3 regions of the Hansschlegelia sp. KR7-227 genome follow, and region 2 is predicted to be linked to each of the others. Evidence: predicted binding sites of a transcription regulator. Region 2 holds the regulator's gene; each other region holds the start of a gene.
The links. The regulator LexA, encoded in region 2, represses DNA repair genes until DNA is damaged. The targets are predictions, from matches to a motif close to TGTTCNNNNTGTGTTCNG.
Positions count from the first base shown of each region.

Region 1 (10,405 bases), 780 kb from region 2:
GCAGCTCACGCCGAGAAAGAAGCGGTCGGTCCAGAACGGCTCGACCTCGACCCCCGTCACGGCGAAGGGCAGCGCGACGATCGCCGCGTCGAGCTCGCCGCCCTTCAGATCGGCGACGAGCGAGCGGCTCAGCGCCTCGCGCACCCGGATCCTGAGCTCCGGGAACGCCGCGCGCATGCTGGGCAGGGCGCGCGGAAGGAGGAACGGCGCGACCGAAGGGATGACGCCGAGCCTGAGCCGCGTCGAAAGCGGACGCGCGACATTCGCGAGCAGGCCCGGCAGGTCGTCGATGGCGGCGATGATCTCCGGCGCGCGTTCGGCGAGCAGCACGCCGGCCGCGGTCAGTTCAAAGGTCCGGTCGGCGCGCTCGGCGAGCCGGACCCCGAGCGCGAGCTCCATTTCGCGGATCGCGCCGCTCAGCGTCGACTGCGTCACGCCGGCGCGACGGGCCGCCCGGGAGAACGACGCCGTCTCCGCCAGCGCCACGAAATAGCGCAGCTGCCTGATCGATACGTTCAGCATCGCCCGTCCCGCGTCTCAACCGATAGCCGCAGCCTATCGAAAAAATCGATTCCATGGCGCGGACAAATCGGTTTGCCCGGCCGCGCTGTTTGATGCAATGCAACATCCATGGCGACCGGCGGACGGCCCCCCAAGCGTCTTCCGGCCGTCGGCGACCCAGAACGACACGGAGTGGCCCCATGCTCGGCATCGGCGACAAGCTGCCTGCCTTCACGATCACGGGCGTAAAGCCCAAATTCAATGCTCACGAAGAGAACGGCGTCTCCGCCTTCGAGCCGCTGACGGAGCAGAGCTTCCCGGACAAGTGGAAGGTCATCTTCTTCTACCCGAAGGATTTCACCTTCGTCTGCCCGACGGAGATCGCGGAGTTCGCGCGGCTCGCGGGCGAGTTCGAGGACCGCGACGCGGTCGTCCTCGGCGGCTCCGCCGACAACGAATTCGTCAAGCTCGCCTGGCGGCGCGCCCATCCCGATCTCGACCGGCTGCCGATCTGGTCGTTCGCCGACACCAAGGGCGATCTGATCGACGGGCTCGGCATCCGCTCGGCCGACGGCGTGCCCTACCGCTACACCTTCGTGGTCGACCCGGACAACGTGATCCAGCACGTCTATGCGACCAACCTCAATGTCGGCCGCGCGCCGAAGGACACGCTGCGCGTGCTCGACGCGCTGCAGACCGACGAGCTCTGCCCCTGCAACCGGCAGGTCGGCGGCGAAACCCTGAAGGCCGCCTGAGCGGCTCGACCGCCCGGGATTGCGAACGCCCCGCGGACCCGCCGCGGGGCGTTCGGCCACGAAGGCCCCCGCCATCCAAGGAACCGCCATGTCGCTCGAAACCCTGAAGCAGGCCATCCCCGACTTCGCCAAGGACGTCCGCCTCAACCTGTCCACGATGGCGGGCGACGAATCCCTGAGCGATCAGCAGAAATACGGCCTTCTCGCCGCCTGCGGGATCGCCTCGCGCAATCCGCGGGTGCGGGACGAGCTGGTCGCGGAGGCGGCCGCGAAGCTTTCGCCGGCCGCGCTGTCCGCCGCGAAATCCGCCGCCGCGATCATGGGCATGAACAATGTCTACTACCGCTTCGTGCATCTCGCGGCGAACAAGGACTACCAGACCATGCCAGCGAAGCTGCGCATGAACGTCATCGGCAACCCCGGCGTCGACAAGATCGATTTCGAGCTCTGGTCGCTCGCGGTGTCGGCGATGAACGGCTGCGGGATGTGCATCGACGCCCATGAGGAGACGCTGCGCAAGGGCGGCGTGACCAGCGAGACGATCCAGACCGCGGTGCGCTACGCCTCGATCATCGCCTCCGCGGCGATCGCGCTCGAGGCCGCCGAGACCGGTGAGGCGCTCGCGGCGGCGTAAGCGCGCGATCGCGAAGGGGGGCCTCCGGGCAGCGCCGCCCGCACTGCGAACTGAAGCCTGGAGCGGGGTCACGTCGCAGGACATCGGCCGACGCACAGCCTCCGCCGTCGTTCCGGGCTCGTCCCGGAACCCATGTCCGCCGCGTCTCCAAAAACATGGCGCCGGCGGCGGTCATGGATCGGGACAAGCCGGGGATGACGGTCGCCGGCGAGGCTTGATCCTGGCGTTTTCTCAGAGAGGCGCCGGCCCCGCCTCCATCCGAGCCCTTCGATCGGCTCCCGCCGCGAGCGGCCCCTCCGAGCTGGCGACGGTGCGGTTTCGGCCCGCCGCCTTGGCCTCGTACAGCCTCATGTCGGCCCGCTTGTAGAGCCGGGCCCAGCCGTCGCCCGGCTCGATCGTGGAGACGCCGAAGCTCGCCGTGACGCGGCGCTCCCCGGCGCCCGAAACGGCGAACATGGTCGTTGCGATCGCCTTTCTCAGGCGCTCGGAGCACTCGTGAGCCTCCCGGAGGTCCGCTTCGGGAAGGAAGATCGCGAACTCCTCGCCGCCCATCCGGCCGACAAGATCGCCCTTTCGCGCCTCGCCCTGCAGCAGGTCTCCGATCTTCCTCAGCACGGCGTCGCCGCCATCATGGCCATGCGCGTCGTTTATCTGCTTGAAGTGATCGATGTCGCACAGGATCAGCGAACCCGACCCGGCGCCGCTCGGTCTGAAATGGCTCGCGATCCGTTCCTCGATTCCACGGCGATTCAGCACGCCCGTCAGCGGATCGACGTCGCGCTCCAGCCTGAGGTCGGCGATGACGTCGGCCGTCGCGGCCGAAAGAATGGCGAGGCACAGCGCTGAGCCGAACACCGCAAGCGACAGCTGCAGGAGCTGCCAGAACGTCGAATTGCCGAAGGCCGCGGCGGTGGCCGGGGGAGACAATCCGATGGTCAGGAGGGTGCGGGGGAAGAACTGCACGGCGAAGGCGAGCAGCACCCAGAACAGCGCCCGGTCGACGTAGCGCCCGCGCGCCAGCGCTCTCAGGCGGATCGCCGCGACCAGCAGCAGGAGGCCGTAGCCGAAGTTCTGGACGTAGACCCGGGCCAGCAGATTGCGGTCGACATAGAAGAAGTACCAGAGCAACGTCATGAAACCGACGAGGATCATGGCGTTCACGGCCCAACCCAGCGCGCGTCCCGACCGGAGCAGGATCCCCTCAACCGCAAGTAGAACGGCCGCGGTGTAGAACAGCCCGGAGATCATGGCGTTGAGGCCGGCGTCGCGCGGCAGATACAGGATCTGGCAGCCCGCGCCGAACGCAAACAGCGCGCAGGCGGCGGCCAGCAGCAGCAGGTAGCCGCGCTTGCGCTCGATCATCCACGAACAGAGGAACGCGATCCCGAAGACGCTCAGGATCGCGGGGCCGATCAGCGCGAGCGTCGTCCGGACTATCGCACCTTCCATCGGCCCAGATTCCGGTCCCGCGAAGCCATAGCCGCGTCTTCGCCACGGAAACCGCGGCGCGCGTGTCTTGTAGCTTCTCGCGCCCTGCGGTCCAGCCGCTATTTCAGCGCCGGCGGCCGCGACTGCCTCTTACGGCCGCCAGGCTTCCTCCACGATCTTCGGCATGGCTTCGGCGACTTCGACCGCCTTCGCCTCGTCGATCACCGCGAGCAGCTTGCGGAGCGTGGTCTCGACCGCCTCGCGCGACAGCGACGACAGCGCGATCGGCGCGCGCTTGGCGGCGCGCTTCAGCCGCGCGAGCTGCTCCTTGCGGAGCTCCGGCGACAGCGCGTCGGCCTTCGACAGCGCGACGATCTCGGTCTTGTCGGTGAGGCCGCCGCCATAGGCCTCGAGCTCGCCGCGCACGACCTTGTAGGCTTCGCCGGCGTGGCCCTGCGTGCCGTCCACAAGATGAAGCAGAACGCGGCAGCGCTCGACATGGCCGAGGAAGCGGTCGCCGAGGCCGATCCCCTCATGCGCGCCCTCGATCAGGCCGGGGATGTCGGCCATCACGAATTCGCGCTCGTCCACGCCGACCACGCCGAGATTGGGGTGCAGCGTGGTGAAGGGGTAGTCGGCGATCTTGGGCTTGGCGGCCGAGACCGCCGCAAGGAAGGTCGACTTGCCGGCGTTCGGCAGCCCGACCAGCCCGGCGTCCGCGATCAGCTTCAGCCGCAGCCAGATCCAGCGCTCCTGGCCTTCGAGGCCGGGATTGGCGCGGCGCGGCGCCTGGTTCGACGAGGTCTTGAAATAGGCGTTCCCGAAGCCGCCATTGCCGCCCTTGGCGAGCACGATGCGCTGCCCGATCTCGGTGAGGTCGGCGAGCAGCGTCTCCTCGTCGTCGTCGAGCACCTGGGTGCCGACCGGCACCTTCAGCACGACGTCGGCGCCGTTGGCGCCGGTGCGGTTCTTGCCCATGCCGTGGACGCCGGTCTTGGCCTTGAAATGCTGCTTGAAGCGGTAGTCGATGAGCGTGTTGAGGCCGCCGACGCATTCGACGATCACGTCGCCGCCGCGCCCGCCGTCGCCGCCGTCCGGACCGCCGAACTCGATGAATTTTTCGCGCCGGAACGAGACGCAGCCGGCGCCTCCGTCTCCGGAGCGGACATAGACTTTGGCTTGGTCGAGGAATTTCATCGGTCAGACAGTCGGTCAGCGTGGGCGGAAGGCCGGACCGTCGAGCGCCACGCCTGACGCGGCCTCTCCGGATGGCCGGAGGGCGACGCGCGCGCTCAACGATATGATGGCCCGCGAGGCTGTACCACAGTTCGACGGATTGCGCGCCCCCGCGCGGGCGGGAGAGGCGCGTGCGCCGGCCGGAGCGGATCGGTCGCTCCGGCGCTGGCGTCGGGTCCCTCAGGCGCAGGCGTTGCGGAACGCGGCCGGCGCCCAGGCGCGCAGCGACTGAAAGACGTCGCGCTCCAGCCGGAAGCGATCCACCGCGACCGCGCCGCCGACCGGCGCGAGGCGGATGAGCCCCGTGCCTTCCCACTGGAAGGCACAGCGCTCCAGCACGCCGCGCGAGGAGGCGTTGGTGACCCGGCAATGCGCCTTCGCGGCCTTCGCCCCCGTCATCGCGAAGGCGGCCTCGAGCACGGCGCGGGCCGCCTCGGTCGCGAGCCCGAGCCCGCGGTGATCCGCCGACAGCCAGTAGCCGAGATCGACGACGTCGGGCTCGGCCATCTTCCAGCCGACGCCGCCGACCAGCGCGCCGGACTCCTTCAGCCGCATGGCGAAGCTCAGGCTCGAGGGGCGGCGCTGCCGGGCGGTCGCAAGGATGAAGGCGCGGGCGTCGCCGCGGCTCGTCGGCAGCGGCACCGAGGCCGTCATCAGCGCGGAGCCGGGCGTCGCCGCAAGCAGCGCGATGGCGTCGGCGTCGGCCGCGACCGGCGGGCGCATGACGAGCCGAGGCGTCTCGATCGCCGGCTGGGTCTCCGCCCAGCCCTCCCGCGTCAGGCGCATCGCGACCAGGCGCACGGTCTCCGCCCGCGCCCGCGAATGCGTCTCGACGATCCCGTAGCGCCGGAAGCCGAGCTTTGCGAGCACCGCGGCCGAGGCGTCGTTGTCGAGGAAATGGCCGGAGCTGACGATGTCGATCGCCTGCGTCGCGAAGGCGAGGTCGAGCAGCGCCCGCGCGGCCGTCGTCGCGATTCCCCGGCCCCAGAACGGCCTGGCGACCCAGTAGCCGAGATCGGCCATGCCGGAGGAGCCGTCGAGCGCCACGCAGCCGGCGAAGGCGCCGTCGACCTCGATCGCGGCGCAGAGCGAATGCGGCGCTGCGGCCGTCCCGGTCAGAAACTCCTCGGCGTCGGCGACGCCGTAGGGGTGGGGCACGGCGACGAGATTCTTGGCGACGTCGAGATCGTTCAGCCCTTTTGCGAGGGCCTCGACGTCGGTCGGGCGGAGGCGGCGAAGACGCATATGCGCCTCCGCCGTGAGACAGTCTTCATCGAGCAGTCTGTCGTCGAACGTGATCGGCGCAGGCATGGGACCGGACCCTTGGAAACGGCGACGGGGGAGTCCGGCGCCCCGTCTCCCCCGTCCATCCGGATCTTGCGGTCCAAAACCGCCGGGGAGCGTTAAGCGCCCGGCGGGATGCGTCGCATCAACCCGCCGTCATTCCGCGGCTTCGGCCTGGGCGGCCGGGGCTACGTTCACGTAAGTGCGGCCGTTGGCCTTGTGCACGAAGGCCACCTTGCCTTCGGCGACGGCGAACAGCGTGTGGTCCTTGCCCATGCCGACATTGGCGCCGGGATGCCACTTGGTGCCGCGCTGACGCACGAGGATGTTGCCGGGGATGACGTTCTCGCCGCCGAACTTCTTGACGCCGAGGCGACGGCCAGCGGAGTCGCGGCCGTTGCGCGAGGAGCCGCCTGCTTTTTTGTGAGCCATGGGTCTTCTCCTGCCTTAGCCGTTCAGTTCTTCGCGTCGGAGCTGGCGCCGCCGGACAGGCCGACGATCTTGACGATCGTGTAGTCCTGGCGGTGGCCGCGCTTGCGCTTGGAATTCTGGCGGCGGCGCTTCTTGAAGGCGATGACCTTCTCGCCGCGCGCATGCTCGACGATCTCGGCGGCGACGGACGCCCCCGACACGAAGGGCGCGCCGATCGAGATGTCGTCGCCCGAGCCGATCGCGAGGATCTCGCCGAAGGTGATCTTGGCGCCGGCGTCGCCCTCGAGCTTGCCGACGGTGATGACGTCGTCGGCTGAAACGCGATGTTGCTTCCCGCCGGTCTTGATGACTGCGAACATTGTCGTGAAGTCCCGTGTTCGAACGCGGCTCCGGGGCGGCGTCGCCCGTGGCCCGTCTTTTTGGCGGTCTGGGATTTGTCCCAAACGGAAAGGCGCGGTGGAAACGAGCCGCCGCGCCGATGCCGCGCCTTCTACTGCGAAAGGGGGATGGGGGTCAATCCGGAATGGCGCCCGAACCGGCGGGAGCGCCTTCGCGCGGAACGATCAGCGGCTCGTGCCCGGTGGCCCGCAGGAAGCGGACGAGATCGTCGGCTGCGAGCGCCGTCGTGGCCGTGTTCTGGAGGGGGTGGAAATTGACCGTCCCATGCGCCAGCAGCCCGGCGTCGAGCGCGACGGTCACCCGACCTTGCGCGTCGTTGATCGCGCCGAACGGCGTCACCGAGCCCGGCTCCACGCCCCACACCTCGCGCAGCAGCTCCGCCGAGGCGAAGGAGAACCGCCCCTGCGCTCCGAGCTTCAGGTGCAGCGTCTTGAGGTCGATCTCGGCCTCGTCTTCGGCGACGAACAGGAACAGCCGGCCCTTCCTGTCCTTCAGAAACAGGTTCTTGGACTTGCCGCCGGCGATGCGCGCCCGGAGGAACTGGGACTCGGCGACGGTGAACACCGCCGGATGCTCGATCGTCGTCCAGGCGATCCCGAGCCCGTCCAGGAAAGCCGTCAGCTCCGCGCGCGTCGCCGGCATGTCGCGTCATCCCTCCCCGCCCGCGCTCCGCGATGGTCGCGGAGCGCCGTCCCACGACCCCGCATAGCGCGGCGCGACGCCCTGCGACAAACCCCGCGACGAACGCCTTGCATTCGGAAAGCCGTTGCGGCATTAAGCGCCTCTCGCGGGGGCCCAAGCCTCGCGGACCGACTGGACATGCGGGCGTAGCTCAGGGGTAGAGCACAACCTTGCCAAGGTTGGGGTCGAGGGTTCGAATCCCTTCGCCCGCTCCAGTCTCTTCAAAGAGTGCAGGACGTTACGATTTGGCCGCGCGAGCGGCCAAAGTCGTTTTCGGCTGGGGTTTCGCCGGGAGTCCCGGCGGCGAGGCGCGGACGATCTCTCCGAACGCCTCCCCTGCTCCCTGCCCCTTCAAGCTTTCAAAGCGGCGACGCGCGCCGGCGCTTGACTCTCTCGGCGCCGCGAGTCGTACTAGAACAAAATAGGAACATACATGCCTTCGTCGTCTGAGGTCACCTTGGCGGCGTTGCGGAAGGCCATCTCGGGTTTGGACCCGGACGTCCCCGGCCGCGGCGCCGATCTGTTCCAGTTCGGCGTGCCGGCCCTCGACGCCGCGCTCGGCGGCGGGCTGGCGTGCGGCGCCTTGCATGAGATCTACGCACGGGCCGCGCAGGACGAAGCCGCCGCCTCCGGATTCGGTCTCGCTCTCGCCTTGAGGGCCGCGCATGGACGCTCGATTCTCTGGGCGCGTCAGGATCTCGTCGACGTCGAGGCGGGCGGGCTCTACGGCGACGGGCTCGCCGCGTTCGGGGCCGATCCTAAGCGTCTGCTCGTCGTGCGGGCCCGCGATCCGACCGGCGTCCTGCGTGCGGCGGCGGAAGCCGCCCGCTGCGCCGCCTTGGGCGCCGCGCTGGTCGAAATCTGGAGCGAGCCGAAGGCGCTCGACCTGAAGGCGAGCCGGCGGCTGGCGCTCGCGGCCGGAGTCTCGGGCGTGACGGTCGTGATGATCCGGCTCGGCGCGAGCCCTGCGCCGAGCGCGGCGACCAGCCGGTGGAGCGTCTCCGCCTCGGCTTCGACGCCGCTGGAGGCGAACGCTCCGGGCCGCCCGGCCTTCGACGCCGCCCTGCTGCGTCATCGGGCCGGACTTGGCCCTCGAACCTGGCGTGTGGAGTGGGACCGTGACCGCGCATCCTTCGAATTCGCGCCGCTATCTCGCGCTGTGGTTTCCGTTCCTGCCCACGGACCGGCTGCAGCGGACGCCGGCGCGCCATGGCGACGCGCCGGCTGAACCGCTCGTCGTCGCGCAGCCGGTGAAGGGAGCGCTGCGGCTGGCCGCCGTGAGCCCGGAGGCGTCGGCGCTCGGCCTGACGCCGGGCCTGACGCTCGCCGACGCGCGCGCGCGCATTCCGGGCCTCGCCGCCGCCGACCACGATCCGGAGGCGGACGCAGCCCTGCTCGGCCGGATGGCGGAGGCGTGCGACCGCTGGACGCCGCTCGTCGCGCTCGACCCGCCGCACGGCCTCACCCTCGACGTGACCGGCTGCGGCCATCTCTTCGGCGGCGAGGCGGCCTTGCGGCGGCTCGTCGTCGGGCGCTTCCGGCAGGACGGCTTCGCCGCCCGCGCCGCGATCGCCGGAACGCCCGACGCCGCGCGCGCTCTCGTCCGGTTCGGCCGCGTGACGATCGCGCCGCCGGGCGGCGAGGCCGCGGCGGTGCGGCCCCTGCCGGTCGCGGCGCTGGGGCTCGGCGAGGACGTGCGCCGGGCGCTCTCGCTGGCGGGCCTGAAGCGCATCGGCGATCTCGCCGACCTGCCGAGCCAGCCGCTCGCCGCCCGCTTCGGCGAAGACCTGCCGACGCGGCTGCGGCGGACGCTCGGGGAAGAGGACCGGCGCATCACGCCGCTAAGGCCGCCGCCGGCCTGCCGCGTGGAGCGGCGCTTCGCCGAGCCGATCGCCCATGCCGACGCGATCGAGGGAACGATCCGGGCGCTGCTCGGTCAGGCGGCGGCGCTGCTCGAAGCCATCGGCCAGGGCGGACGCGTCTTCGAGGCGAGCTTTTTCCGGACCGACGGCGCGGTGCGGCGCATCAGCGTCGAGACCGGCCGGCCGACGCGTGACGCCTCCTCGGTGCTCCGCCTTCTGCAGGCCCGGCTCGACGCGCTCGCCGATCCGCTCGACCCCGGCTTCGGCTTCGACCTGATCCGGCTCGCCGTGCCCCTCGCCCAGCCGCTGGCGCAGCTTCAGCCGCGTTTCGACGGCGAGACGCGCGACGAGGACGCGGTCTCCGACCTCGTCGACCGGCTCGTGGCGCGCTTCGGCGCGTCACGGGTCCTCAGATTTTCGGCCGCCGACACGCATGATCCGGCGCGCGCCTCGCGGCTCGTGCCCGCCTCGTCGCCTGCCGCCCTCAAGCCGGGGTGGTCCTCCCCCGAACCGGGCGAGCCGCCCGTCCGCCCCTTGCAGCTGTTCGAGCGGCCGCAGCCGATCGAGACGCTCGCGGAGACCCCCGACGGTCCGCCGCTCCGTTTCCGCTGGCGGCGCGTGCTGCACATGATCGCCCGCGCCGAAGGGCCGGAGCGCATCGCGCCGGAATGGTGGCGCGACCGGGAAGCGCCGACGCGCGACTATTACCGCGTCGAGGATCTGGAAGGCCGCCGCTTCTGGGTGTTTCGCGCCGGGCTTTACGAGCGCGAAACGAACCGGCCGCGCTGGTATCTGCACGGCCTGTTCGCATGACGTCCGTGGCCCAGCCTTACGCCGAGCTCGCCGCCGCGACGAATTTCTCCTTCCTGCGCGGCGCGGCGCCGCCCCAGCACATGGTGCTGACGGCGCTTCTGCTCGGTCAGACCGGGATCGGCGTCGCCGACCGCAACACGGTCGCGGGCGTCGTGCGCGCCCACCGCGCGCTCCGCGAGCTGCGGATGGAGGGCGCGCCGCCGCCCGAAAAGGTTCGCGAGGGATCGGGCCCCGGCGAATTCGTCTTCATCGACGGTCCATGGGCGCCCGACGCGCCGTTCTCGCGCGTGGAGCTCAAGCGGCGCGCCGAGGCGTTCAAGCTTGCGGTCGGCGCGCGGCTGGTCTTCGCCGACGGCGGCGCGGACGTGATCGCCTATCCG
Region 1 covers NZ_JBMSEA010000001.1:2,149,698-2,160,102, forward strand. Annotated here, with positions in the region: gene ACO2RJ_RS10065 (hydrogen peroxide-inducible genes activator) at 1-522, opposite strand, end outside; gene ACO2RJ_RS10070 (peroxiredoxin) at 702-1,256, shown strand; gene ACO2RJ_RS10075 (carboxymuconolactone decarboxylase family protein) at 1,345-1,890, shown strand; gene ACO2RJ_RS10080 (diguanylate cyclase) at 2,122-3,339, opposite strand; gene obgE (GTPase ObgE) at 3,469-4,515, opposite strand; gene ACO2RJ_RS10090 (GNAT family N-acetyltransferase) at 4,735-5,799, opposite strand; gene rpmA (50S ribosomal protein L27) at 5,995-6,270, opposite strand; gene rplU (50S ribosomal protein L21) at 6,294-6,629, opposite strand; gene ACO2RJ_RS10105 (prolyl-tRNA synthetase associated domain-containing protein) at 6,784-7,311, opposite strand; tRNA gene ACO2RJ_RS10110 (tRNA-Gly) at 7,491-7,565, shown strand; gene ACO2RJ_RS10115 (ImuA family protein) at 7,784-8,578, shown strand; gene ACO2RJ_RS10120 (Y-family DNA polymerase) at 8,469-10,025, shown strand; gene ACO2RJ_RS10125 (error-prone DNA polymerase) at 10,022-10,405, shown strand, end outside.
Region 1: a site for LexA is predicted at 7,763-7,780, ahead of ACO2RJ_RS10115 (ImuA family protein). Genes of this name have one in related genera too.

Region 2 (10,405 bases):
GTTCCTGCTGATCGATAAGGTCATCGAGATCGACGGCGACCGATCGGGCGTCGGCATCAAGAACGTCACGATCAACGAGCCGCATTTCCAGGGCCATTTCCCCGGGGCTCCGGTCATGCCCGGCGTCTTGATGATCGAAGGCATGGCGCAGACGGCGGGGGCGATCTGCGTTTCGTCGCGGACCGCGCCGGGCGCGCCGCGGGTCGTCTATTTCATGACGATCGACAACGCCAAGTTCCGCAAGCCCGTCGTGCCCGGCGACGTGGTCGAGTACCACATGACCCAGCTGAAGAAGCGCCGGAACATGTGGTGGTTCAAGGGCGAGGCGAAGGTCGCCGGGGTGCTGGTCTGCGAGGCGGAGATCTCCGCGATGATCGTCGACGCCTGAAGCGGCGCGGCGGCGCGCCGGTCGTCTCCCGGACGAAGAACGCACAAAAACGCCCGGACCTGGTCCGGGCGTTTTCGAATCAGGCGATCGACGGGACGGATGCGCTCAGCGGCGCTGGCTGATCGTGACGTATTCCCGGGGCGGAGCGCCGGTGTAGAGCTGACGCGGCCGGCCGATGCGCTGCGAGGGGTCCTCGAACATCTCCTTCCACTGCGCGATCCAGCCCACGGTGCGGGCGACGGCGAACAGCACGGTGAACATGGACACGGGAAAGCCCATCGCCTTCAGCGTGATGCCGGAATAGAAGTCGATGTTCGGATAGAGCTTCTTCTCGATGAAGTAGTCGTCCTGGAGCGCGATGCGCTCGAGCTCCATCGCCACGTCGAGCAGCGGGTCATCCTTGATGCCGAGCTCGCCCAGGACCTCGTGGCAGGTCTTCTGCATGATCTTGGCGCGCGGATCGTAGTTCTTGTAAACGCGGTGGCCGAAGCCCATCAGGCGGAACGGATCGTTCTTGTCCTTGGCCTTCGCGACGTATTTCTGGACGTTGTCCGGCGTGCCGATCTCGCCCAGCATCTTGAGCGCGGCTTCGTTGGCGCCGCCATGCGCCGGGCCCCAGAGGCAGGCGATGCCGGCCGCGATGCAGGCGAACGGGTTGGCGCCGGAGGAGCCGGCGAGGCGCACCGTCGAGGTCGAGGCGTTCTGCTCGTGGTCGGCGTGCAGGATGAAGATCCGGTCCATGGCGCGCGCCAGCACCGGGTTCACCTTGTACTCCTCGCACGGCACGGCGAAGCACATGTTCAGGAAGTTCGCCGAGAAATCGAGCGCGTTCTGAGGGTAGATGAAGGGCTGGCCGAGCGAGTACTTGAAGGCCATGGCGGCCAAAGTGGGCGTCTTCGCCACCATCCGGATCGAGGCGATCAGGCGCTGCTCGGGATCGTTGATGTCGGTCGAGTCGTGGTAGAACGCCGACAAAGCGCCCACCACGCCGCACATCACCGCCATCGGATGGGCGTCGCGACGGAAGCCGGAATAGAAGCGCGACATCTGTTCGTGCACCATGGTGTGGCGCGTGACCTGACGGTCGAACTCCGACTTCTGCGCCGCCGTCGGCAGGTCGCCGAAGAGCAAGAGATAGCAGGTCTCCAGAAAGTCGCCGTTCTCGGCGAGCTCGTCGATGGGATAGCCGCGGTAGAGCAGCACCCCTTCGTCGCCGTCGATATAGGTGATCTTCGATTCGCAGCTCGCGGTGGAGGTGAAGCCGGGGTCGTAGGTGAACAGGCCCGTCGCCTTATAAAGGCTCTGCACGTCGATCACGGAGGGGCCGATCGAGCCGTGGCGCATCGGCAGGTCGAGATCGACGCCATTCACCGAAAGCCGACCCGCTTCGGCCGGGGCGTCGTCCTTTTTCAGCGTGCTGCTCGTCGCGTTCATCGCCGATACCTTTCGCTGGACGGGCCGTGCTCCGACCTCCGGGGTCCGCGGGGCTAGCCATGGGGAACGGCGGAGCCGCGAGCCGGTTGGAGCCTGACTGCTGCAACTTTTGTTGCAGTGCGATTTAGCGCTGTCAAATGCCTTCGGCGAGGGGCCGCGCCATCAAGCCGCGCGGGAGGTCGCCGCCTGATCTCGGATGCGGCCGAGGCTTTCCTCGCGGCCGAGAGCTTCGAGCACGTCGAAGATGCCGGGGGAGGTCTTTCGGCCGGTCAGAGCAGCCCGCAGAGGCTGCGCGACCGCGCCGAGCTTGACGCTGGCCTCCTCCGCGACCTGCCGGACGACGGCTTCCGCATCCGCGGCGGTCCAGACCTCAAGCGCACCCAGCCGCGTCGCCAACGTGGCGAGAAGGCCGCGCGCGTCGGGCGTGAGCAGGTCCTGCGCGGCAGGCTCGACGGCGAGCGGTCGCTCGTCGAGCAGGAAGCGAGCACCGTCCAGCAGTTCGACCAGCGTTTTCGCGCGTTCCTTCAAGCCGGGAAGGGCGCGGGCGAGCGCGTCCCAGCGTCCGTTGGCGTCAAGTTTCGCGGCGGCCTCGGCGCCGCCGGGCAGATACGGCATCGCCTTCTTCAGCGCCGCCAGCAATTCATCGTCTGGAGTCGACCGGACATAGTGGCCGTTCAGGTTCTGGAGCTTGGCCTGGTCGAAACGGGCGGCGGAGCGTCCGACGTCGCCGATAGCGAACCACGCGATCGCCTGTTCGGTCGAGAAGATCTCGTCGTCGCCGTGGCTCCAGCCGAGCCTGGCGAGGTAGTTCCGAAGCGCCGCCGGCAGGAGCCCCATCTCGCGATAGGCCTCTACGCCGAGCGCGCCATGCCGCTTCGACAGCTTCGCTCCGTCCGGACCATGGATGAGCGGAATATGCGCCATCTTCGGCACGGACCAGCCAAGCGCCTCGTAGATCTGCGTCTGCCGCGCCGCGTTGGTGAGGTGGTCGACCCCGCGAACGATATGGGTGACGCCCATGTCGTGGTCATCGACGACGACGGCCAACATGTAGGTCGGGGTGCCGTCCGACCGCAGCAGGACGAGATCGTCCAGATCCTTGTTGGGAATGACGACGCGGCCCTGGACCAGGTCCTCGATCACCGTCTCGCCGGTCTGCGGCGCCTTGAGGCGGATGGCGGGCGCGCGGTCCGCGGGAGCGTCGGAGGCCGGGCGGTCGCGCCAGCGGCCGTCATAGCGCGGCGGGCGACCCTCGGCCTGGGCGGTCGCGCGCATTTCCTCGAGCTCTTGGGCCGACGCGTAGCACCGGTAGGCGCGGCCATCCCTCAGCATGGCGTCCACGGCCTCGCGATGGCGGTCGGCGCGGGCGAACTGGAACACCGGGTCGCCGTCCCAGTCGAGACCGAGCCAGGTGAGCCCGTCGAGAATGGCGGCGATCGCGGCGTCGGTCGACCGGGCCCGGTCGGTGTCCTCGATCCGGAGCAGCATCTTGCCGCCCTGGGACTTCGCGAACAGCCAGTTGAAGAGCGCCGTGCGCGCGCCGCCAATATGCAGAAAGCCGGTCGGCGACGGCGCGAAGCGGGTGACGACGGTTTCGGTCACGATGCGCGGGCCTTGAACGATGCGTGGATCCGCGGCGGCGGCGAACGCCTGTGCGCGACGGCGCGACCGTGTAGCATGGTCGCGCGACCGGGGGAAAGACGGGCATGGCGCGAGACACGCGGCGGGCTCAGGGACAGACGAGAACGGCTGTCCTGCCGGGCGTGCGCGACGTCGGGGACGCACGTCGGGGGACGATCGCCGCAGGAGCCGCCGACTGGCTTGCGGCGCGTTTTGCGGAGGAAGCCGATCTCGGGCGCCCCGCGCTCTGGATGCCCGTCGCCTTCGGGACCGGCGTCCTGGTCTACTTCGCCGCGGCGCATGAACCCACGCTGACGGCCTCGTTCGCGGTCTGGCTTGCGGGCGGCGGGATCGCGGCGCTGCTTCGCCGGCGGTTCGTCGCGCTGTGGCTCGCGTTGGCGGTCGCGTTCGCCGCCTCGGGATTTCTAGCCGCCAAATTGTCGACTTTGCGGGCGGAAGCTCCCGTCCTGCCGCGGGCGATGAGGGCGGACGCCGTGGGTCGCGTGGTCGCGATCGAACCACGAGCGAACGATCGTCGGCGCGTGACGCTCGTCCTTGAAAGCCTGGGGACGCTCGCGCCGGCCGATCGTCCGCGAAAGACGCGGGTCACGCTCGGCAAGGAGCCCGCGGTCGCCGCCGGTGATCGGCTGGCGCTTTCCGCCTATTGGCGACCTCCGCAAGGGCCGGTCCGCCCCGGCGGGTACGACTTCGCCCGCGTCGCCTTTTTCGAGGGGATCGGGGCCACGGGAAGCGAGCCGACAAATCTGCGCAATCTCGGGCCAGCGTCCGATCTCGGCGTCGCCGATCGGCTCTCGGCGGCCCTCGAACGCTTGAGGATGAGCCTGACCGAGCGCGTCACGCGGTCGGTCGGCGGCCCGGAAGGCACGGTGGCGGCGGCCCTCGTGACCGGGGTCGAGGGACCGATCCCACAGAAGATCGAGGACGACCTGCGGGCGGCCGGCCTCAGCCACATCCTGTCGATCTCCGGTCTGCACATGGCGCTCGTCGCGGGCACGCTGTTCTGGCTCGCGCGCGCCGGCCTGGCGCTGTCGTCGACCGCAGCGCTTCGATGGCCGGTGAAGAGCGTCGCCGCCATCGTGGCGCTCGCGGGCGCGACGTTCTACCTCGCGCTCTCCGGAGCCGAGGTGGCGACCCAGCGCTCCTACATCATGATCGCGATCGTGTTCGCAGCCGTGATCCTCGGCCGGCCGGCGATGTCGCCCCGAAACCTGGCCCTTGCGGCGCTGCTCGTCATGGCCTGGTTGCCCGAGGCGGCGCTGGGACCGAGCTTCCAGATGTCGTTCGCGGCGGTCGCGGCCCTAATCGCCTGGTTCGAGCGGAGGAGCGACGGCGCGCGACCTCCGCCGCCGGCCTCGGGCCTCGGACGCGCGTGGCGCTGGGCGCTAGCCGCAGCCGCGATCGCGGTGATGACGACCCTGGTCGCGGGGATGGCGACCGCGCCGTTCGCCGCCTATCACTTCCACCGCACGACGCCTTACGCGCTCGCCGGCAACGCGCTGGCGACGCCGTTGCTCAGCGTCCTCGTGATGCCGTCGGTCGTGGGCGGGCTGTTCTTCGCCCCGCTGGGTCTGGACGGCCTGTGGTGGCAGGCCATGGGTCTCGGCCTGAGGGGCGTGCTCGCGATCGCGGAGATGGTGGCGTCATGGCCGGGATCCGAGCGCAATGTGCCGGCCTTCGACGAGCCGGCGCTCGCCCTGTTTGCGCTCGGGATCTGCTGGGCATGTCTGTGGCGGACGCGGTTGAGATGGGGCGCCGTTCCCATGCTCGCGGCGGCGCTGGCGCTTGCCGCGGTCCCGTCGCGGCCGGATGTGGTGATCGACGCCTCGGGCCGCGAGATGGCGGCCAGGGGCCCTGACGGCGCGCTGGCGCTCGTGGGGACCCGGTCCTGGAGCTTCGCCGCCAAGGTGTGGCTCGCCGCCGACGCGGCGTCGCCCGTGAAGGCGGGCCGACCCACCGAGCGGCCATCTCAGCCGGGCGGCCGCGGTGCGCAGTCCTCGCCTTCGGCCGCGGGGGCGTCAGCCGAAGGATCATTCGGGTCGGGCGCGAAGGTCGTCGGCCAGACCACGACCGTCGTGCGCTGCGACGCCTACGGCTGCGTCGCGCCGCTGTTCGCCGGCGGATGGGCTGCGCTGGTCTGGGATGCCCGGGCCTTCGACGAAGACTGCCGTCGCGCCACGTTGGTGGTCACGCGTCTCGACGCGCCCGACGCCTGCCGGGACGCCGCGGCGGTGATCGACCGCGCCGCGCTCGCCGCGACCGGATCGCTGGCGCTGATGCGCGACGGCCCGCGGTTCATCGGGCGCTCGGCCCGAAACCCCGCCGGGTCCCGCCCTTGGCACAGGGGGAGCGCCCTGGCCACCGCGCCGCCGCCCGACGACGCGCTGAAACTCGTCTTCGCGCCAAGAGCGCGCGCCCCGGCCACAGTCGACCGACCGACCGTCGTCGATCCGACTTCGCCTGACGAGGAGCCGCCGCCGGGCGAGGATCAATAGCGCCGGATGAGCCCGACCAGCCGCCCCTGGATCGCCACACGGTCCGGGCCGAATATGCGCGTCTCATAGGCCGGGTTCGCGGCCTCGAGCGCGATCGAGGCGCCGCGCTTGCGCAGCCGCTTCAGCGTCGCCTCCTCATGGTCGACGAGCGCGACTACGATGTCGCCGGTGTCGGCGGACTCCTGCCGGCGGATCAGCACGAGGTCGCCGTCGAGGATGCCGGCCTCGATCATCGAGTCGCCGCGCACTTCGAGCGCGAAATGCTCGCCGTTGGAGAGCATATCCGGAGAGACCGAGATCGTGTCGCTCTTGGTCTGGATCGCCTCGATCGGCACGCCCGCGGCGATCCGGCCCATAACGGGGATCGCGACCATGCGCGCGGAGCTGTCGTCCGGCTCGTCGGCGGCAGGCCGCCTGCGGCCCAGATTGCCCTCGATCACGCTCGGCGTGAAGCGCCCCGTCGGCCGCGTCACGGGCGGCGCGGCCGCTTCCGGAAGGCGGACCACCTCGATCGCCCGGGCTCGGTTCGGCAGCCGTCGGATGAAGCCGCGCTCCTCAAGCGCCATGATCAGACGGTGCACGCCCGACTTCGACTGCAGCCCCAGCGCGTCCTTCATCTCCTCGAACGAGGGGGGAACGCCGGTCTCCTTCAGCCGCTCGTGAATGTAGCGGAGAAGGTCGTACTGCTTGCGGGTCAACATGGGCGGCTCCGCGCCGTGACAAAACAAATCATGAACAGATTCGTAGCTGTTCTAGGTGTGTTCCGCAAGCGTTAAGGCCGCGTTACCATCCCGGGAGGTTCTCCTCCACGAGCGTCGTTCGATCGTCCGACGATCAGAACGGATGGTGTAACATCATGATTTCGCAAGGAGTTCCGGCGTCCGCGGCCGGCGCGTGGGCCGGCCTCACGAGCAGGCACTCGGCGTCCGAGAGGGCGCGCAGCATCGACGAATCCTGGCGGTCGAAAGCGGTCGCGACGGCGACGCCGTCCGAATCAAAGGTGAGCGCCGCGCGCATATAGTCTTCACGCCGGTCGTTCTGCGCCATGTCCCGTCCAAGCCTGGCGAACGTCTTGGCCGGTTCGACGTCCTCGCGGCCGGCCATGCGACGGAGCGCGGGGACGAGAAACAGCAGCGAGCAGACGATCGCCGAGACTGGATTGCCCGGCAGCCCGAGCGCGAGCATGTCACCGCGCCGACCCGCCATCATAGGCTTGCCCGGCCGCATGGCGATCTTCCAGAAATCCAGCGCGACGCCGGCCTCTGCGAGCGCAGGCTGCACCAGGTCGTGGTCGCCGACCGAGGCGCCGCCGAGCGTCACCAGAACATCCACCTTCTCTTCGATCGCGCGGTCGATCGCCGCGCGGATGGCGGCGCGGTCGTCGGGCGCGATCCCCAGATCGACGGCGACGCCGCCTTCGCCTTCGACGACGGCGGCGATCGCAAAGCTGTTCGACGCAATGATCTGGTCCGGTCCCGCTCTTTCTCCGGGCATGACCAGTTCGTCGCCGGTCGCGAGGATCGCGACGCGGGGGCGGCGGCCCACGTCGACGGCAGGGTGGCCCAGCGCCGCGGCGAGCGCGAGATCGCGCGCCCCGAGCCTTCGGCCGGCGGGCAGGAGCTCCTGCCCGGTGGCAAAGTCGATCCCGGCGCGGCGGATGTGGCGGCCGAGGACGGCCGCCTCCTGCGCCGTCACGACCGCGCCGTCGCGCTCGGCGTCCTCCTGAAGCAGGATCGCGTCGGCGCCGTCGGGAACCGGAGCTCCGGTGAAGATCCTGACGGCCTCGCCGGGACCGACGCGCCCGCCGAAGGCGCGGCCGGCGGCGGCCTCGCCGATCACGGTCAGCCGGGCGGGGGCGCGGCCGACGTCGGATGCGCGGACCGCGTAGCCGTCCATCGCGGAGCAGTCCCAGGGCGGCTGGGTCCGGAGCGCGGATAAGGGGTTCGCAAGCGTGCGCCCGAGCGCCTCGCGCAACGCGACGCGCTCGGAGGGGAGCCGCGCGACGCCGGAGAGAATGCGGGCGCGCGCCTCGGCCACGGGCAGAAGCCCGCTCACGAGGCCTCCTCGACCCGGAAGTCGCCGGACCGTCCGCCAGACTTGGCCAGAAGCCGCACGCCCTCGATCCGCATGGCGCGATCGACGGCTTTGGTCATGTCGTAGACCGTGAGGCAGGCGACCGAGACCGCGGTCAGCGCCTCCATCTCGACGCCGGTCGGGCCCGTGACGCGCGCGGTCGCGGTCACGATCACGCCGGGGAGGGAGGCGTCGGGAATCAGCTCCACGGACACTTTCGAGAGCATGAGCGGGTGGCAGAGCGGGATGAGCTCATGGGTGCGTTTCGCCGCCATGATGCCGGCCAGCCGCGCCGTCCCGAGCACGTCGCCCTTCTTGGCGTCCCCGTCGACGATCAGGCGCAGCGTCTCCGCCGCCATGACGACGCGGCCTTCCGCCGTCGCCTCGCGGATGGTGGCCGGCTTGTCGCCGACGTCCACCATGTTGGCTTCGCCCGACGCGGAGAGATGGGTGAGGCGCGACATCGGCGGGGGTCAGGCCGCCAGAAGCTGACGGGTCGCGGCGGCCACGTCCTGCTGGCGCATCAGACTTTCGCCCACGAGCAGGGTGCGGCAGCCGACCGCGGCGAGCCGAGCGACGTCGGCCGGAGTGAAGATGCCGCTTTCCCCGACGAGGATACGGTCGGGGGGCGCGAGCGCCGAAAGCCGCTCGGTCATGTCGAGCGATACTTCGAAGGTGCGAAGATTCCTGTTGTTCACTCCCAGCAGCTTGGCGTTGAGCGGCAGCGCGCGATCGAGCTCCGCTTCGTCATGCACCTCGATCAGCGCATCCATGCCGAGGTCGGACGCTGAGGCCACCAGGTCGCGCGCTTCCGCGTCGGTCACGGCGGCCATGATGACGAGGATGCAGTCGGCGCCGAGCGCGCGCGCCTCCGCCACCTGGTAAGGCTCGTACATGAAGTCCTTGCGGATCACGGGAAGCGCCACGGCGTCGCGGGCCGCCGTCAAGAAGCCCGGCGCGCCTTGGAAGGACGGGCCGTCGGTCAACACCGACAGGCAGGTCGCGCCGCCCGCCGCGTAGGCGCGCGCGAGCACCGGCGGGTCGAAGTCGGCGCGGATCAAACCCTTTGAAGGACTGGCCTTCTTGATCTCGGCGATGAGCGCCGTACGGCCTGCGCCTAGCGTCGTCTCGATCGCCGCCACGAAGCCGCGGGGCGGCGACGCGGCCTCGGCGGCACGACGCGTCTCGGCGTAAGGGCGAGCAGCCTTGGCGTCGGCGACCTCCCGCCGCTTATAGGCTTCGATCCGGGCGAGGATGTCGTTCATGCCGCCTGCTCCTCGGCCGAGATGCGGACGAGCGCGTCGAGCCGGGAATACGCCGCGCCCGAATCGATCGCGCCTGCGGCGAGCTTGGCGCCGGCCTCCAATGTCTCCGCCCGGCCGGCGACCACGAGCGTCGCGGCGGCGTTCAGGATCGACACGTCACGATAGGCGCCGCGTTCGCCGTCGAGCACGCGGCGCAGCGCCGCGGCGTTCGCCTCGGCGTCGCCGCCGGCGAGCGCGCTCGTGGGATGGCGGGGCAGCCCGGCGTCCTCCGGCGAGACGTCGAACGTCGTGACCGCGCCGTTCTCGAGCGCCGCGACCCGGGTCGGACCGGAGGTGGTGATCTCGTCAAGACCATCCGATCCGTGAACGACCCACGCCTTCTGCGAACCAAGCGCGTTCAGCGCCTCCGCGATCGGTTCGACCCATTTGGCGGCGAAGACGCCGACCATCTGGCGTCTCACGCCGGCCGGGTTCGAAAGCGGACCGAGCAAATTGAAGATCGTCCTCACGCCTAGCTCCGTGCGGGCCGGCCCGACATGGCGCATGGCTGCGTGGTGGTTCGGCGCGAACATGAAGCCGATGCCGGCCTCCGCGATGCAGCGCGCGATCCGCTCGGGGCCGATGTCCACGTCGACGCCCAGCGCGCGCAACACGTCGGCCGAGCCCGATTTCGAGGAGAGCGCGCGGTTGCCGTGCTTGGCGACGGGAACGCCGCAGCCGGCGACGACGAAGGCGGCGCAGGTCGAGACATTGACCGAGCCGGCGCCGTCGCCTCCGGTGCCCACGACGTCGACGGAGTCCGCGGGCGCCTCCACCGGGGTCATCCGCTCGCGCATGGCGGCGACCGCGCCGGCGATCTCGTCGACGGTCTCGCCGCGGACCCGGAGCGCCATGAGGAAGCCGCCGATCTGGGCGGGCGTCGCTTCGCCCGTCATGATGCGGCCGAAGGCGCGCTCGGCTTCGTCGCGGGCGAGCGGCCGGCCGTCGGCGACCGCCGCGATCACCGCCTTGAAGGAGTCCATCGCTCCGCCTCTCAGACCGCCCGCGCGGCCGAAAGCCGGCGTCGGTTCGCGTTCCAGGCCATGGCGTCGTCGAGGAAATTGGCGAAGATC
Region 2 covers NZ_JBMSEA010000001.1:1,364,748-1,375,152, reverse strand. Annotated here, with positions in the region: gene fabZ (3-hydroxyacyl-ACP dehydratase FabZ) at 1-388, shown strand, start outside; gene gltA (citrate synthase) at 494-1,822, opposite strand; gene gltX (glutamate--tRNA ligase) at 1,985-3,424, opposite strand; gene ACO2RJ_RS06440 (ComEC/Rec2 family competence protein) at 3,529-5,955, shown strand; gene lexA (transcriptional repressor LexA) at 5,949-6,656, opposite strand; gene glp (gephyrin-like molybdotransferase Glp) at 6,790-8,010, opposite strand; gene moaC (cyclic pyranopterin monophosphate synthase MoaC) at 8,007-8,492, opposite strand; gene trpC (indole-3-glycerol phosphate synthase TrpC) at 8,502-9,293, opposite strand; gene trpD (anthranilate phosphoribosyltransferase) at 9,290-10,315, opposite strand; gene ACO2RJ_RS06410 (anthranilate synthase component II) at 10,327-10,405, opposite strand, start outside.

Region 3 (10,405 bases), on a different contig from region 2:
ACCGAGCGTCCCGACGATCCGCGCCGCGGAGGCTCCTTTTTCGGACGCCGGCGCGGCAAGACGCTGCGCGCCGGCCGGGCCGCCACGGTCGCGGATGCATTGCCGGGGTTGAACCTCGACCCTGACGCGTTGCCGGACGAGCTCGCGACGCTGTTCGGAGCGGAGGTCCGCGAGGTCAGGCTGGAGATCGGCTTCGGCGGCGCCGAGCATCTGCTGCATCGGGCGCAGGAGGCGCCCAATGTGGGCTTCATCGGCGTCGAACCGTTCATCGACGGCATGGCGAAGGGCGTCGCCGGGGTCGTGCGGCTGGGGATTGAGAACGTTCGGCTCTACGACGACGACGCCACGCGCCTGCTGGACAGGCTGCCGAGCGGATCGCTCGCCGGCGTCGACCTGCTGTACCCGGATCCATGGCCGAAGACGCGTCACTGGAAGCGGCGCTTCGTCTCGGAAGAGAACCTCGCGCGCCTCGCCCGCGTGCTGCGGCCGGGGGCGCTGTTTCGCTTCGCTTCCGATATCGACAGCTACGTCGCCTGGACGCTGGCCCATGTCGCCCGGTCGCCGGATTTCGAATGGACCGCGGAGCGCCCGGTCGCCTGGCGCGCGCCTTGGGAAGGCTGGCCCGGCACGCGCTACGAGGCCAAGGCGATCCGCGAAGGCCGGGTCGGGACCTATCTGACGTTTGAGCGACGCTGACGGCAGGCGCGAGCGGCGCGCCAGCTCAGAGCTTCTTGCCCGCCTTGGCGCGCTCGATCGCTTCGACGATCATGCGCTGCGCCTCTTCGGCGTCGCCCCAGCCGAGCGGCTTCACCCACTTCTCGCCTTCAAGGTCCTTGTAGTGCTCGAAGAAATGCGCGATCTGGCTGAGCGTGATCTCGGGCAGATCCGTGTAGTTCGTCACGTTCTCATAGCGCCGCGTCAGCTTGGGCGAGGGGACCGCGATGATCTTCTCGTCCAGCCCCTTCTCGTCCTCCATCTTGAAGACGCCGACGGGGCGGCAGTTGATGACGCCGCCTGGGACGATCGCGCGGGTGTTCGCCACCAGAACGTCGATCGGATCGCCGTCGTCGGACAGCGTGTGCGGCACGAAGCCGTAATTCCCGGGATAGCGCATCGAGGTGTAGAGGAAGCGGTCGACGACCAGCGTGCCCGCCTCCTTGTCCATCTCGTACTTGATCGGTTCGCCCCCGATGGGCACCTCGATGATCACGTTGACGTCGCTCGGAGGGTTGTTGCCGATCGCGATAGCTTCGATGCGCATGGACGCTCTCTTGTCTCGAATTTCAGCCTGTCTAGCGGAGCGGCCCCACCTCCGGCAACCGTGATGGGGGGTCATGACGCCGAAACCCTTCGCTGAGCGGCTGAGCGCCGGCCCGCGCCTGCCGATCGACGAGGCTCTCCCACGTCTCCTGTCCGCGCTCGACGCGCGGAACGCCGCGGTTCTCGTCGCGCCGCCGGGCGCCGGTAAGACCACGCGCGCGCCGCTCGCGCTGCTCGACGCGCCGTGGCGCGGGGATCGGAAGATCCTCGTTCTGGAGCCCCGGCGGCTCGCGGCGCGCGCGGCCGCGGCGCGCATGGCCGAGACGCTGGGCGAACGCGTCGGCGAAACGGTCGGCCTGCGCGTCCGGCTCGGCTCAAAGGTGGGTCCGAGGACCCGGATCGAGGTCGTGACCGAGGGCGTCTTCGCCCGGATGATCGTCGACGATCCCGAGCTCGCCGACGTCGCCGCCGTGCTGTTCGACGAGTTTCACGAGCGCTCGCTCGACGCCGACCTCGGACTGGCCCTCGCCCGCGACGCCCAGACGGGTCTGCGCGAGGACCTGCGGCTCCTCGTCATGTCCGCGACGCTCGACGGCGCGCGTGTGGCGGGGCTGCTCGGCGGCTGCGAGGTCGTCGAAAGCGCTGGCCGCTCCTTCCCCGTGGAGACGCGCCATGCGCCGCGGGACGCCCGAACCCGGGTTGAGGACGCCGTGGCGTCCGTCGTGCGTCGTGCGCTGGCCGAAGAGGAGGGCGGCGTGCTCGTGTTCCTGCCCGGCCGCGCCGAAATCCGCCGCACCTCCGAGCGGCTCGCCGGCCTCGGCCCGGATGTCGACCTCGTGGAGCTCCACGGCGGTCTCGACCCGCGGGCGCAGGACCGCGCGGTCGCGCCCGCCGGGCCGGGACGCCGCAAGGTCGTTCTGGCGACCTCGATCGCCGAGACCTCGCTCACGCTGGAAGGGGTGCGGGTGGTCATCGATTGCGGCCTCGCCCGCGAGCCGCGCCACGAGCCCGCGCTCGGCCTGACGAGGCTCGAGACGGTCAGAGCCTCGCGCGCCGCGGTGGACCAGCGCCGCGGTCGGGCCGGGCGCACCGCCCCCGGCGTCTGCTACCGGCTGTGGGAGGAAGCCGCGACAGCGAGCCTCGAACCCTTCGCGCGGCCGGAGATCCTCGCCAGCGACCTCGGCGGCTTCCTGCTCGATCTTGCGGCCTGGGGGGTGACCGATCCCGCGACGCTCGCCTTTCTCGATCCGCCGCCGGCGGCGGCGCTCGCGGAGGCGCGCGCGACGCTCGTAGCGATCGGCGGGCTCGACGCGGACGGACGCATCACAGCGCGGGGCCGGACGCTGCGCTCCATCGCCCTGCCGCCCCGGCTCGCCGGGATGCTGCTCGACGCCGCGGAAGGGGAGGGGGCGCTCGCCGCGCAGGTCGCGCTGCTTGCGGTCGAGCGCGGGCTCGGCGGCGATAGCGTCGACCTCGGCGCACGGCTCGAGCGCTTCGGCCGGGAGCGCGGGCCCCGGGCCGAGGACGCGCGCCGGTTGGCGGAGAGCTGGCGCGTCGCGGCGGGCGCGCCGGCAGGCGGACCGATCGACGCGTCCCGCGCCGGCCTGGTGGTCGCGCGCGCCTTTCCGGACCGCATCGCGAAGGCGCGCGGGGGAAAGCCCGGCGCCTTCCTGCTCGCGAACGGCCGCGGGGCGGCGCTCGATCCCGCGGAGCCGCTGTCGCGCGCGTCCTATCTCGCGGTGCTCGACGTCACCGGCGTCGCGCAGGAGGGCCGCATCCTGCTCGCGGCGGCCCTCGACGAGGCGGAGGCGATCGAGGCCGCGGGCGACCGGGTTGACGAGAGAGACGACGTCGCCTTCGACGCCGGCGCGGCCGCAGTGAGGCGTCGCGCGCGGCGAAGGCTTGGCGCGATCACGCTCGCCGAGCGCCCGCTCGCGGTCGCGCCCGGCGTAGAGACGGCGCGGGCGCTGGCGGAGGGCGTGGCGGCGCTCGGCCTCGATCGGCTGCCCTGGAGCCGGGCGGCGAAAAGCCTGATGGCGCGCGCCGCGTTTTTGCGCCGCGCGGAGCCCGAGGCGGGCTTTCCCGACCTGTCGGACGAGGCGCTGCGGACGAGCGCGGCGGAGTGGCTCGCGCCCTTCCTCGGCTCGGCGACGTCGCTGCGCGAGATCGACGAGGGCGTCTTGTCGGCGGCGCTCGACGCTCTGCTTCCCTACACGCTCCGCCGGCGGCTCGACGCGGAGGCGCCCAGCCATTTCGCTGCTCCGTCCGGCTCGCATCTGCCGATCGACTATGAGGGCGAGGAGGGGCCGGCGCTCGACGTGCGGGTGCAGGAGCTGTTCGGGCTCGACCGCCACCCGACGATCGCCGGCGGCCGCGCGCCGCTGACGCTGCGGCTGCTGTCGCCTGCCCACCGTCCGATCCAGGTGACGCGCGACCTTCCAGGCTTCTGGCGCGGCTCGTGGAAAGAGGTCCGCGCCGAGATGCGCGGGCGGTACCCGCGGCATGTCTGGCCGGAGGACCCCGCCGCCGCGCAGCCGACGAGCCGCGCCAAGCCCCGCGGGACCTAATCGACAAGCCCCGCGAGGAACGTGGTCAGGCCACGCCGAGCACCACGAGCCAGATCGAGACCGTGACGACCGACAGCGCGGTCGACACCGCGACGGCGGTCGAGGAGGTCGCCTCGCCCACCTTGTAGCGGGAGGCGATGAGGTAGCCGTTGACGCCGCAGGGCATCGCCGCGAACAGCAGCGCGACCCCAGCCCACACCGGCGGCACGTCGAGAAGGTGGAAGGCGAGAACCCAGACCAGAAAGGGATGCACGATGAGCTTCAGCGTCACGATTCCCGCCACGGCCTTCAGGTCGTTGCCGAAGCCGAACTTCTTCAGCGCCAGGCCCATCGCGATCAGCGCGCAAGGGCCGGCGGTGGCCGCGAGCTGGTCGACCACCGATTTGACCCCTCCGGACGGCGCATAGTCGAAGCTTTTCGCCAGCACGCCGGCTGCGAGCGACAGGATGATCGGATGCGTGACCAGCGTCGTCGCAAGCCGGCGCGCGATGGCGAGCGGCGCGCCTTCGGCGTCGGCGCTTTCGATGAGAAGCGCGGCGGCCGACATCATGATCGGCAGGTGGATCGCGAGCAGCAGGAACAGGGGAACCGCGCCGGCGTCGCCATAGACCTTCAGGATCAGCGGCACGCCCACCAGCACGGTGTTCGACTGGGCCGAGGAGAAGCCATGGATCGCGGCCTCCTGCCGGCTGCGCCCGAACGACTTGACCGCAAGAAGCATCGCGACGCCCCAGACCACGGCCGCCCCTCCGAAATAGGCGGTCCAGTAGCCCCACGGGTTCTCCGCTGGGCTCGATCCAGTCGAGAGCGTCCGGAAGATCAGGCTGGGCACGGCGATCAGGAACACATAGTCCGACAGCCCGTCGCCCGCGCGGTCGCCCAGCAGCTTCAGCCGCCCGGCGAGATAGCCGAGGCCGATCAGCCCGAAGGTCGGCAGGATGACGGCGACGAGGTCCATGGCGGAGATCAGCCGGCGGGGGACAAGGGGCGCGGAGGAGGCCTCGGGCTGCCGTTAAGCTCTTGATCGATGGGGGTCAACGCCCCCGCCCAGGGCGGCCGCAGGCTGGGGATGGGCGGGAGATCGGGATGTATTGCGCGATTGGTTTAGCCCATCCTTAAAACCCCGGAGTCCAGTGTCGCCTTAACGATCCCCATGCCAAAAGCCCTGGAGCCATGCCGACATGAGCGCGAGCGCGAGCCTTGTCGACGACGCGTCCGCGTCAGACCCGACGCACCGGATCGCGGTCGCGGCCCATGAAATCCGTACGCCGCTCGGCGGCGTGCTCGCGCTCGCCGACCTCCTGCTGGCGGAAGACCTGACCGAGGCGGCTCGCGGCCATGCGAGCGCACTGAAGAGCGCGGCGGAGCATCTGCTCGAGATCGCGACCACGCTGCTCGGCGGCGAGCCTGTCCGCCGTCCGGACGCGCTCGCGATCGATGATCTGCTGACCCGGGTCGGGCCGCCGATCGCGGCCCGGGCCATGGCGAAGGGCCTGATCTTTCGCGCGACCCGGGGACCGGGCGTGCCCGACCGAGTCGTCGCCGACGAAGGCGCGCTGCGCCAGATCGTCGACAACCTCGCCGACAACGCGCTGCGGGCTACCGCGCGCGGATCGGTGGAGCTCGCCATCGAGCGGGTCGGCGGCGCGGCCGACGCCGTCACGCTCCGCATCGCCCTGCGCGATACGGGGCCGGGCGTCGGAGACGCTCCCGAGCGGCTGTTCGAACCCTATGTCCAGGGGATGGGCCCGTCGGGCGCGGCGGGGCTGGGGCTGACCGTCGTCGCCGAAGCCGCCAAGGCGATGGGCGGGCGCCTCGAGGCGTCGAATCGTCCGTCCGGCGGCGCCGAGTTCGCGGTGGTCGCGTCCTTCCCGGCCGTCGACCGGCCGGGCCCGGCGACCAGCGGGGCGCGCGTGCTCGTCGCCGAGGACAACGAGATCAACCGGCGCGTCATGGTCACGCTGCTCGAGCATTTCGGAATGGCGTACGACATGGTCGAGAACGGCGAGGCGGCGGTCGCGGCGGTCGCGGCGGGGGAGTACGACGTCGTCCTGATGGACGCGGTGATGCCGGTTCTCGACGGGTTGTCGGCGACGCGGCAGATCCGGGCGCTTGACGGCCCGAAGCGGGCGGTCCGCGTCGTCGGCGTCACCGCCCGCGCCTTCAACGACGAGATCCGCGCCTTTCGCGAGGCGGGCGCCGACGCCGTCGTGACGAAGCCGATCTCGGTCGCGGCGCTGTGGAGCGCGATCGGCGAGCACGAGCGCCGCTGGGCGTGATGCGCCCCGCTCAGGCGGCCTTTTCGCCCGCGCCCTCGGCGATCTTCACGATGTCGGCCATGATTGCGGTCAGGTCGAAGTTCTTCGGCGTGTAGACCGCGGTCGCACCCATCGCCTTCAGTTCGCGCTCGTCTTCCGGCGGTATGATGCCGCCGACGATGACGGGCACGTCGTCGAGCCCTTCCTTGCGCATCCGCTCCAGCACGTCGCGCACCAGCGGGATATGCGAGCCCGACAGGATGGACAGCCCAACGACGTGGACGCCCTCTTCGAGCGCGGTGTTGACGATTTCGGCGGGCGTCAGGCGGATGCCCTCATAGACCACCTCGAACCCGCAGTCGCGGGCCCGGACGGCGATCTGCTCGGCGCCGTTCGAGTGGCCGTCGAGGCCGGGCTTGCCGACCAGCAGCTTGAGGCGTCGGCCGAGCGCGTTCGAGGCGGCCTCCACCGCCTTGCGCACCTTGGCGATCTCGCCGCCGTCGGTCGCCTCGCGCGCGGCGCGGCCGACGCCGGTGGGCGCGCGGTATTCGCCGAAGATCTCGCGCAACGTCGCGCCCCATTCGCCGGTCGTGACACCCGCCTTGGCGGCCGCGATCGACGGCTCCATGACGTTGCGGTCCTCCTTCGCGGCGGAGGCCAGTTCGGCGAGCGCCTTGTCGACGGCCTTCTGGTCGCGCTGCTCGCGCCACGCCTTGAGACGCTCGATCGCGTCCTCGCCGACATGCTCGGGCACGACCTGAATGGAGCCGGCGCCGGTCGACAGCGGCGAGGGCTCGCCCTTTTGATACCTGTTGACGCCGACGACGATCAGTTCCCCGGATTCGATCGCGGCGAGCCGCCGGGCGTTGGATTCGACCAGCCGCCCCTTCATGTAGCCGGCTTGCACCGCCGGGATCGCTCCGCCCATGTCGTCGATGCGGGCGAGCTCCGCGCGCGCCTCCTGCTTCAACTCCTCGACCTTCTCCGCCATCACGACCGAGCCGTTGAAGATGTCGGCGTATTCGAGGATGTCGGTCTCATAGGCGAGGATCTGCTGGGCGCGCAGCGACCACTGCTGGTCCCACGGCCGCGGCAGCCCGAGCGCCTCGTTCCATGCCGGTAACTGCACGGCGCGCGCGCGGGCGTCCCTCGAGAGCGTGACGGCGAGGGTCTGGATCAGGATGCGGTAGACGTTGTTCTCGGGCTGCGGCTCGGTCAATCCGAGCGAGTTGACCTGGACGCCGTAGCGGAAGCGGCGGTTCTTCGGGTCTTGCACGCCGTAGCGGTCGCGCGTGATTTCGTCCCAGAGATCAACGAAGGCGCGCATCTTGGCGATCTCCGTGACCAGCTTCATGCCGGCGTTCACGAAGAAGGAGATGCGTCCGACCGTCGTCGCGAAGGTCTCATCGTCGAGGCCGGCGGCCTGGACCTCGTCGAGCACGGCGATCGCGGTGGCCAGCGCGTAAGCGAGCTCCTGCACCGGCGTCGCCCCGGCCTCCTGCAGATGGTAGGAGCAGACGTTCATCGGGTTCCACTTGGGCATCTCCTTCGTCGTGAAGGTGATGACGTCGCGGATCAGCCGAAGCGACGGCGCGGGCGGGAACACATAGGTCCCGCGCGACAGATATTCCTTGATGATGTCGTTCTGCGTCGTGCCGGTCAGCGCCGCGCGATCGGCGCCCTGCTCTTCGGCGAGCGCGGCGTACAGCGCGAGCAGCCAGGCGGCCGTCGCGTTGATCGTCATCGAGGTGTTCATCTTCGCGAGCGGGATCTCGTCGAAGAGCGCCCGCATGTCGCCAAGGTGGGAGACCGGCACGCCGACCTTGCCGACCTCGCCGCGCGACAGGATGTGATCGGGATCGTAGCCCGTCTGCGTGGGCAGGTCGAAGGCGACCGACAGGCCGGTCTGGCCGTTGGCGAGGTTCGCCTTGTACAGCCTGTTGGAGTCCGCGGGGGTCGAGTGGCCCGCATAGGTCCGGAACAACCAGGGTTTATCGGCCATGTTCGCTGACGCCTCGCGGGGTAGACTGGCGGCGCAAGGGCGCCCGCCGACAGTCTTTAGCTCACGTGTGCGGCGCCGCAATGGGCCGATCGTCGGAAGCGCTGCTCCGCCGGAGCGAAAGGCCGCGCGGGCGAGGGTTGAGCCCGTCCGACCGGGGGCCTTCGCCGGCGCGGGCGTTCAGCAGAGTCGCATGGACCCAGAGACCGACAGCGCCGCTCGCTCACCCTGCGGCGTCGAACTCCTCGTCCGCGAGCGTGCGGCGCGCGGCGTCCCGGTGACGGTCCTTCATGTGAACGCGCACCGCAGCGAGCGCGGCGGCCAGAATGCTGGCGTCGTCGGCGAAGCCCATCAGCGGCATGAAGTCCGGCATCGCGTCAAACGGCAGCACGAAATAGGCGAGCGCGCCGATCAGCGCCGCGCGGACATGCATCGGGGTCTCGCGGTCGAGCGCGCAGTAATAGGCCGCGACCGCGTCCTCGGCGAAGGGAATGCTGCGAGCGACACGTTTGATCTTCGGCCAGAAGTCCCGCTTCACCCGGGCCTCGTCTGCGGCGTAGTCGCTGTCGGTCGCCATCGATCGGATCGTCCTTCGCGGGAAACGGCACGTCTCACGATAAAGTGGCCTCGTCGGCGCCCCCGATCAAGCCTCGGCGGCGTCCGCCGCCGCCTCGATCGCCTCCATGTCGTCGTCCGACAGGCCGAGATGGTGGCCGATCTCATGGACCAGCACATGGGTGACGATCGCGCCCAGAGTCTCGTCGTGCTCGGCCCAGTAGTCGAGGATCGGGCGGCGATAGAGATGCACCATGTTGGGGGCCTGTCCCGTCCGCGCTTCCGCCTCGCCCTGCGCCAGCCCTAGGCCGGTGAAGAGACCGAGGAGGTCGAACTCGCTCTGAGCTTCGAGCGCGGTCAGCACGTCGTCGGTCGGGAAGTCGTCGACCCGCAGCACCACGCCGGCGGCGAGCGCCCGGAAGGACGCCGGCAGACGGGCGAAGGCGTCGTCGGCGAGACGCTCGATCTCTGCAAGATCGGGCGCTGAAAGCGCGCCCCAGTTCACGGCGGACGCCGGCCCGGTCTCGCTCATGTCGCGCTCCTTCCGCACCCTGTCGAATTTCGGCGCATAGACAGCTCCGATGGCCGGTCGACGCCGCGCAGGGGCGCGCTAATTACCCCGTGCCAATGATCAGAACAAAGGCTCGAACCGGGCCAGCGCCATGAACGTCGCGTGAACGCCGGGCTCACCCTGAGTTCACAGGACGTTAGGAATGATCGGGACACAGACGGAGCAGGACAGACAAGGTCCGCCCGAAGGAACACACGAGGAGAATGACATGAAGGGCCTGATTCTTTCGACCAGCCTCGCCGCCGCTCTCGGCGCCTTCGCGTTCGCGCCTGCGAGCGCCGCTCCGATCGCGACCCACGGAACGATCCTCGCCCCGGTCGTCGCCACCGACGTGGCGTGCCGCACCGTGAAGAAGACCGTGTGGAACCGCGGCGTGAAGCGCGTCACGACCAGCCGCACCTGCGATCGTCCGCGTTACGTCGAGCGTCGCGTCTACCACCGCGATCGCCGCTACGGCTACTCGCGCCCCTACGTCCGGCCGGGCGTCTCGATCGGCATCGGCGTCCGCTGATCGGCGAGGGACCGTCTCGGTCCCGATTCAGAAACGCTCTCAGGCCCGGCCGTCCCCCGACGGCCGGGCTTTTTTTGCGTCGCCGCGGGGTCGCGTCTTGCGCCGACCGGATTACGACAATCGCTGCATTGCGCGCCTTCCGGGTGCTTTCTACGGTTCCCGAGCCAAACCTTGGCCGCCGATCCCTCATGCCAGCGTGGCATGCCGACGCGCGGAGGAGACGGCGGGCGGCGGCAGGGAGCGTACGGCGTGAAGAAGAACAAGGTCATCACGGCTGACGAGGCCATCGCGCTGATCAATGACGGCGACGTCGTCACGACCACCGGCTTCGTCCAAAGCTGCATTCCCGAAGCCCTGCACGCCGCGCTCGAGAAGCGCTTTGTCGAGACCGCCGCGCCCAAGGGGCTCACGCTGATCATGACGGCGGGCGCCGGCGATTCGAAGGGCCTCGGCACCGGGCGCCTGCACCATGAAGGCCTGCTGAGCCGCGTGATCGCCGCCAATTTCGGCCGGATGCCGAAGGTCGCGCAGGCCGCGAAGGACAACAGGATCCGCGGCTACAACCTGCCGCAGGGCGTCATCTCCCAACTCTATCGGGCTTGCGCCGCCGGCCAGCCCGGCCTGTTCTCCAAGGTGGGGCTGCACACCTATGTCGACCCGCGCCACGGCGGCGCCAGGGTGAAC
Region 3 covers NZ_JBMSEA010000002.1:339,688-350,092, reverse strand. Annotated here, with positions in the region: gene trmB (tRNA (guanine(46)-N(7))-methyltransferase TrmB) at 1-696, shown strand, start outside; gene ppa (inorganic diphosphatase) at 722-1,261, opposite strand; gene hrpB (ATP-dependent helicase HrpB) at 1,335-3,827, shown strand; gene ACO2RJ_RS17030 (AEC family transporter) at 3,853-4,785, opposite strand; gene ACO2RJ_RS17025 (response regulator) at 5,009-6,106, shown strand; gene ACO2RJ_RS17020 (methylmalonyl-CoA mutase family protein) at 6,117-8,168, opposite strand; gene ACO2RJ_RS17015 (YkvA family protein) at 8,308-8,661, opposite strand; gene ACO2RJ_RS17010 (metallopeptidase family protein) at 8,728-9,171, opposite strand; gene ACO2RJ_RS17005 (hypothetical protein) at 9,419-9,721, shown strand; gene ACO2RJ_RS17000 (acyl CoA:acetate/3-ketoacid CoA transferase) at 9,971-10,405, shown strand, end outside.
Region 3: a site for LexA is predicted at 9,358-9,375, ahead of ACO2RJ_RS17010 (metallopeptidase family protein). Genes of this name have one in related genera too.